3 regions of the Allobosea sp. RAC05 genome follow, and region 1 is predicted to be linked to each of the others. Evidence: predicted binding sites of a transcription regulator. Region 1 holds the regulator's gene; each other region holds the start of a gene.
The links. The regulator PhoB, encoded in region 1, activates phosphate uptake and scavenging genes when phosphate is short. The targets are predictions, from matches to a motif close to TGTCATNNANCTGTCAT.
Positions count from the first base shown of each region.

Region 2: a site for PhoB is predicted at 1,283-1,299, ahead of BSY19_RS13510 (ArsJ-associated glyceraldehyde-3-phosphate dehydrogenase). Genes of this name have one in related genera too.
Region 3: a site for PhoB is predicted at 1,392-1,408, ahead of BSY19_RS12915 (alpha-D-ribose 1-methylphosphonate 5-triphosphate diphosphatase). Genes of this name have one in related genera too.

Region 1 covers NZ_CP016464.1:4,453,736-4,455,992, reverse strand. The annotation lists gene phoU (phosphate signaling complex protein PhoU) at 1-636, shown strand, start outside; gene phoB (phosphate regulon transcriptional regulator PhoB) at 795-1,493, shown strand; gene BSY19_RS24605 (TIGR03862 family flavoprotein) at 1,652-2,257, shown strand, end outside.
Region 2 covers NZ_CP016464.1:2,117,317-2,119,573, forward strand. The annotation lists gene BSY19_RS13500 (arsenate reductase/protein-tyrosine-phosphatase family protein) at 1-664, opposite strand, end outside; gene BSY19_RS13505 (arsenate reductase ArsC) at 661-1,209, opposite strand; gene BSY19_RS13510 (ArsJ-associated glyceraldehyde-3-phosphate dehydrogenase) at 1,344-2,257, shown strand, end outside.
Region 3 covers NZ_CP016464.1:2,004,032-2,006,288, reverse strand. The annotation lists gene dusA (tRNA dihydrouridine(20/20a) synthase DusA) at 1-89, opposite strand, end outside; gene BSY19_RS12915 (alpha-D-ribose 1-methylphosphonate 5-triphosphate diphosphatase) at 194-1,342, opposite strand; gene BSY19_RS12910 (PhnD/SsuA/transferrin family substrate-binding protein) at 1,499-2,257, shown strand, end outside.

The sequences.
Region 1 (2,257 bases):
CGCATGCTCGGCGATTCCACGGTCGCGCTGGTGCGCCGCGACACGACGCTGGCCCAGAAGGTGATCTCCGCCGACCAGCGGCTCGACAACCTGCAGCGCGACGTCGAGGAGCGCGCCGTGCTGACGATCGCCCGGCGCCAGCCGCTCGCCAACGACCTGCGCGAGCTGATCTCGGCGATCCGGATCGCGTCGGACATCGAGCGCGTCGGCGACCTCGCCAAGAACATCGCCAAGCGCGCCGTGGCGATCTCGGGCCAGTTCTCGCCGCCGCACCGGGCCGTGGTCGGGCTCGAGCATATGAGCCGGCTGGTCCAGGCGCAGCTCAAGGACGTGCTCGACGCCTACGCCACCAACAACGAGCAGAAGGCGCTCGAGGTCTGGCACCGCGACGGCGAGATCGACGCGCTCTACACCTCGCTCTTCCGCGAGCTTCTGACCTACATGATGGAAGATCCGCGCAACATCACCTTCTGCACGCATCTCCTGTTCTGCGCCAAGAACGTCGAGCGCATCGGCGACCACACCACCAACATCGCCGAGACGATCCACTATCTCGTCACCGGCGAGTCGCTCGACATCAACCGGCCCAAGCTCGAGACCACCGACATCACGGTCGAGGCCGTGACGGGAAGCTGACAACACCGACTGCGCCGGAGCCTTCGCCGTCATGGTCGGGCCTGTCCCGACCATCCACGTCTTCGCCGGACCCACCCCGCGTTCAAGACGTGGATGCTCGCCACAAGGGCGAGCATGACGATGCGTTTCGGCACAAACGCCAAGAACGGAACCGTGCCATGGCCGCCCGCATCCTGATCGTCGAGGACGAGGAACCCCTCACCCTGCTGCTGCGCTACAATCTCGAGGCCGAGGGCTTCGTGGTCGACAGCGTGGCGCGCGGCGACGACGCCGAGCTGCACCTGCGCGACAACACGCCCGATCTCGTGCTGCTGGACTGGATGCTGCCGGGGCTGTCGGGCATCGAACTCTGCCGCCGGCTGCGGGCGCGGCGCGACACCGAGCGGGTGCCGATCATCATGCTCACCGCACGGGGCGAGGAGACCGAGCGGGTGCGCGGGCTCGCCACCGGCGCTGACGACTATGTCGTCAAGCCGTTCTCGCTGCCGGAGCTGATTGCGCGCATCCAGGCGCTGCTGCGCCGGGCGAAGCCCGGCCATGTCGCCGGATTGCTGACGGCCGGCGATCTCGAACTCGACCGCACGACGCGGCGCGTGCGCCGCTCCGGCGAGGAGCTGCATCTGGGCCCGACCGAGTTCCGCCTGCTCGAATTCCTGATGCAGGCGCCGGGCCGGGTCTATTCGCGCGCGCAACTGCTCGACGCTGTCTGGGGCCGCGACGTCTACATCGACGAGCGCACGGTCGACGTCCATGTCGGGCGTCTGCGCAAGGCGATCACGCCGGGCGACGCCAAGGACCCGCTGCGCACGGTCCGCGGCGCGGGCTACGCCTTCGACGAGACATTTGCGCGGGTTTGAAGGCGAGGAGGCGTCATGCTCGGGCTCGACCCGAGCATCTCTCGCGGGAGATGATCCTGATCGAGATTCTCGGGTCTGCGCTTCGGTCCGCCCGAGAATGACGGCGGCATTGGCCCGCCTCGCTTGACCCGCGGCGTCCGACGGCGCAAGCCGGCCCGATGCACAGCAAAGACATCGCCATCATCGGCGCCGGCCCCGCCGGGCTGATCGCCGCCGAGCGGCTGGCGCAGGCCGGCCATCGCGTCACGATCCATGAGCGGATGCCGTCGCCGGCGCGGAAGTTCCTGCTCGCCGGGCGCGGCGGGCTCAACCTGACCCATTCCGAGCCGCTGGAGACCTTCCTGCCGCATTACGGCGCGGCGCGGGACTGGCTCGAACCCGCGGTTCACGCCTTCCCGCCGCAGGCGCTGCGCGACTGGGCCGACGGGCTGGGCGCGGAGAGCTTCATTGGCACCAGCGGGCGCGTCTTCCCCAAGGCGATGAAGGCCTCGCCGCTGCTGCGCGCCTGGCTGCGCCGGCTCGACGGGCTCGGCGTGCGGCTCGAAGCCGGCCGGCGCTGGACCGGCTGGGCCGAGGGAGCGCTGACCTTCGCCACGGCGGCCGGCGAGACGGTGACGCTCACCCCCGATGCGACGCTGCTGGCGCTGGGCGGGGCAAGCTGGCCGCGGCTCGGCTCCGATGGCGGCTGGGTGCCGCTGCTGGCGGGGAGGGGCGTTGCCGTCTCGCCCTTGCGGCCCGCCAATGGCGGCTTCGCGGTGGCCTGG
Region 2 (2,257 bases), 2.3 Mb from region 1:
CGCTCTCGCTGGCGTCGTCGCAGACCGTGACGACGAGGTCGAGCGGCGCTACCTCCGGCCCCAGGAACTCGTCCCAGGATTTCGACCGCATCTCGGAGATGTCGTAGCCGAGATCGGACAGGAGACGCAGGGCCAGCGGGTGGGGGGCCTCCTGCGGGCGCGAGCCGGCCGAGAAGGCCTGGATCCGCCCCAGCCCCTCGCGGTTGAGCACAGCCTCGGCCATGATCGAACGGGCCGAATTCCCGGTGCAGACCACCAGGACGCGCAAGGGCCGCTCGCTCGCCACCGGGTCGCGGCGCGCCGGAAAGGCGGGCGCCGCATCCGCACAGGGCAGGGGGCCTTCAGTGCAGCAGGCCTCGGCCAGGAAGGCCTGGAGCGCATCGGCGCGCGCGGCCTGGGCGGCGAAGATGATGTGGCGGCCCTCGCGCCGCGACGCCAGCAGCCCGACCTGCTCGAGCGCGGCCAGATGCGCGGACAGCGTGTTGTGCGCGACCGCAAGAAGACGGCCGATATCGCCGGCCGCCAGGCCATGCGGCCGGTAGCGCATCAGCAGCCGGACGATCTCGAGCCGGGTCGGCTGCGCCAGCGCCCCCAGCAGGGCGACGGCGTCCATCGTGTCGAGCTTCGGCGTGGGCCGTCCTGCGTTGGGCCGTCTGGGCGTCAAGCGGCGTCTTCCCTCGGTGCTGAAGGAACGCCGGCGGGTTCGCGGCGCCCCTTGTCCTGGCCGATCGCGTCGAGTCGATGCTGCAGCGCCATGCCCTGCAGGGTCGCCAGCGGCAGGCTCGCGAAGATCGAGATGCGGTTGTTGAGCATGCGGTAGGCGTCGGCAAAGGCAAGCGCCTTCTGGACATCGTCGCCCTCGAAGGCGGCGGGGTCGGGCAGCGTCCACAGGGCCGTCGTCGGATTGCCGGGCCAGGCAGGCGGCACCGCGTTGGCGGCGGTCTCGGAGAGGGTGAAGACGAAGTCGAGCTCTGGCGCTCCCGGCCTGGCGAAGTCGTCCCAGCTCTTGGGCGCCAGACCGGTGAGGTCGTGGTTCAGCGAGGTCAGCAGCCGCACCACGAAGGGATTGATCTGCGGCCGGGGCTGCGAACCGGCGCTGAAGACGGTGAACGTGCCGCCGGGCAGGCGGCGCATGATCGATTCGGCCATGATCGAGCGGGCGTGGTTGCCCTTGCAGACGAAGAGAACCTTGAGAGGGGACGTTTCCATGTCTTCATCTCATTATGTCGGTGAGGGACAACATAATAATTGTCGCGCAACATGTCGGAGTCAACCGACATGTTGACATGTTCCCGTCATCCGGTTCATGGACGCTGCAGGTCGTGGGGCAGGGAGCAGGGATCATGAGGGTCGGCATCAATGGCATGGGGCGCATCGGGCGGCTGGCGCTGCGGGCGGCTTTGGGCGCGGCCGACCGGCAGGGCGACGATCCGCGCGCCGGCAACCGGCTCGACATCGTCCATCTCAACGAGATCAAGGGCGGCGCGGTTGCGACCGCCCATCTCCTCGAATTCGACAGCATGCAGGGGCGCTGGCGCGGCGGCATCGCGAGTGCCGGGGAGGACGCGATCACGATCGGCGACCGCCGCTTAAGCTTCTCGGCGGAAGCTGCGCCAGGCGACATTCCCTGGGGCGATCTCGGCGTCGATGTGGTGCTCGAATGCACGGGCAAGTTCCTGACGCCCGCGACGCTGGAGGGGCATCTGAAGCGCGGCGCCAAGCGCGTCATCGTCGCCGCCCCCGTGAAGGACGCGTCCGTCCTCAACGTCGTTGTCGGCGTCAACGAGCATCTCTACGACCCGGCCTCGCATCCGATCGTCACCGCCGCCTCCTGCACCACCAACTGCCTCGCCCCGGTGGTGAAGGTCGTGCACGAGAACCTGCGTATCCGGCACGGGCAGATCACCACGATCCATGACCCGACCAACACCAATGTCGTGGTCGATGCGCCCCACAAGGATCTCCGCCGCGCCCGCTCGGCCATGCTCTCGCTGCAGCCGACGACGACCGGCAGCGCCACTGCGATCGCGCTGATCTACCCCGAGTTGAAGGGCAAGCTCGACGGCCACGCCGTGCGCGCCCCCGTCCTCAACGCCTCGCTGACCGACTGCGTCTTCGAGCTGGAGCGGCCGACGACCGCAGGCGAGGTCAACGCCCTGTTCGAGGCGGCGGCGCGGGGGCCGCTCGCCGGCATCCTCGGCTTCGAGCCGCGCCCGCTGGTCTCGATCGACTATCAGCGCGACACGCGCTCGGCCAT
Region 3 (2,257 bases), 2.4 Mb from region 1:
AGGCGGTGGATGACGCGGCAATGCCGGTCGGTCCAGTCCATCATCGGCGCGACGGAAAAGCGCAGCAGCTCGGGCGAAAGGGCGGTCATGGCGGCTGACTAGCCGAAAATGCGACGCGATGCACCTGCGGCGGCCACCCGCAGGATCGGGCCGCGACCAGCCCCGGGCGCAAGCGCCACGAGGCCCGCGAGCCTCACCCCAGCAGGCGCTGGTCGGCGAGATGGACGAGCCGGCCGGCGGCGATGGTCGCGACGATGCGGGGATGGGGGCCATCCTCGACGAGAACGAGATCGGCGCGCTTGCCCGGCGCGATGACGCCGCGGTCGTCCAAGCCCAGCGCCTGCGCCGGAGCGCGCGAGACCAGCGCCCAGGCCTCGGCGAAGGAGGCCGCGCCGCGGCGCGCCAGCAGGAACGGCGCGAGCGCCAGCGCCGGATAGTAGTAGTCCGAGGCCAGGATGGTGCAGAGCCCGGCCCGCACCATCTCCTCGGCGCTCGGGCAGCCGGTATGCGAGCCGCCGCGCACGACATTGGGGGCCCCGAAGACGATCGCCTCGCCATGGGCGTCGGCCGCGCGTGCGGTGGCCTCGTCGATCGGGAACTCGGCGACGGTCACGCCCAGCGAACGGTACCAGGCGCGCATGTCGGGCGTCATGTCGTCATGGGAGAACATCGTCACGCCGGCTGCGCGCGCCGCCGCGGCAAGCCGCGTGATCGAGCCCTCGACCTCGGGCTTGCGGGCATAGACGGCCTCGACCAGCGCCATGAAGGCCTCCGTCGAGAGGCCCGTGCGCTCGACCATCTTGCCGATCTTGTCGGGGCGCTGGCGCGTCTTCAGCGTGCCCTCGGTGTGGTCGTTGAAGGCGAGCACGCCGACGCGGCCCTCGGCCAGCCAGTCGAGGATCTGCGGCTCGGCATCGAGGTTGAAGGTCTCGTGGCGCAGATGGAAGCGGGTATCGGCGCCCAGTTCCGGCTGCAGCCGCGCGATCGCCTCGGCCAGGGCGCGGGCGTTCTGCGCCCCGCGCAGGCCCGGTTCCCAGGACCAGGTCACGCCGTGGAAGGCGGTGGTGATGCCATTGGCGAGCAGGGCCCGGTCGGCATCCTTCAAAGCGAGGTCGATGTCGAAGGCAACCCGCGGCCGGGGCATGATGTGGCGCTCGAAGGCATCGCCATGGCAGTCGACGAGCCCCGGCAGCACGAGGAGCCCGGTCGCATCGAGCCTGAGAGCGCCCGCGCGCGGCGCGGTGTCGAAGGCAGCGATCAGGCCGTCAGCCACAGCGAGGTCGCGACGCTCGAGGCCATCGCCCAGGATATCGCCGCCCGTAATCGAAATCGCCACATCCATCTCCCTGCCGCGATCGAAGGGTGCGGCCGACCGCGCATGGAATCCGGGGATGACGGCCGCATGACAGACTTCGTCACCGAACCGTCAAGCAGCCGTCACCCCTGCGTCGCAAGGCTTCACTAGCCGCTGACCCATCGTTAAACGGGAGACCGCCCCATGCTGAAGCCCATCGCCGTCGCGCTGCTCGCCGCAGCGGCCGCCTTCGCCACGCCTGCCGCCCAGGCGCAGGACGCGATCCGCTTCGCCGTCACCGACATCGACGGGGCGGAATCGCTCCAGCGCGAATTCGGCCCGTTCAAGGCCGCCTTCGAGAAGGTCGCCGACGTCAAGGTGCAGTTCTTCGCGGTGTCGGGCCGCACGGCCGCCGTCGAGGCGATGGCCGCCGGCCAGGTCGACTTCGTCCTGACCGGGCCGGCCGAGTATGTCGTGTTCAAGGCCCGCACCCAGGCGGTGCCGGTGGTCGGCTGGCAGCGCCCGGACTATTTCAGCCAGGTCGCGGTCCTCGCGAACGGGCCGATCAAGAGCGTCGCCGATCTCAAGGGCAAGACGATCTCCTTCGGCGAGATCGGCTCGACCTCGCAGCATCTCGGCCCCGCGCAGGCGCTCGCCGATTTCGGCCTGAAGTACAATGTCGACTACAAGCCGATCTTCGTGAAGCGCAATGTCGCGGTCGAGGCGATGAAGCGCGGCGACATCGCCGCCATCGGCCTTAACCTCACCCATCTCCAGCGCATCCGCGAGAGCGACACCAAGACCGGCTTCACCGTGGTGGCCCGTGGCCGCGACCTGCCCAACGACGTGATGATCGCCAGCCCCAAGGTGAAGCCCGAGATCGTCGCCAAGGTCCGCAAGGCCTTCCTCGACCACGGCACGGAGCTGATGAAGGCGGTCACCACCGGCACCGACGACAATCGC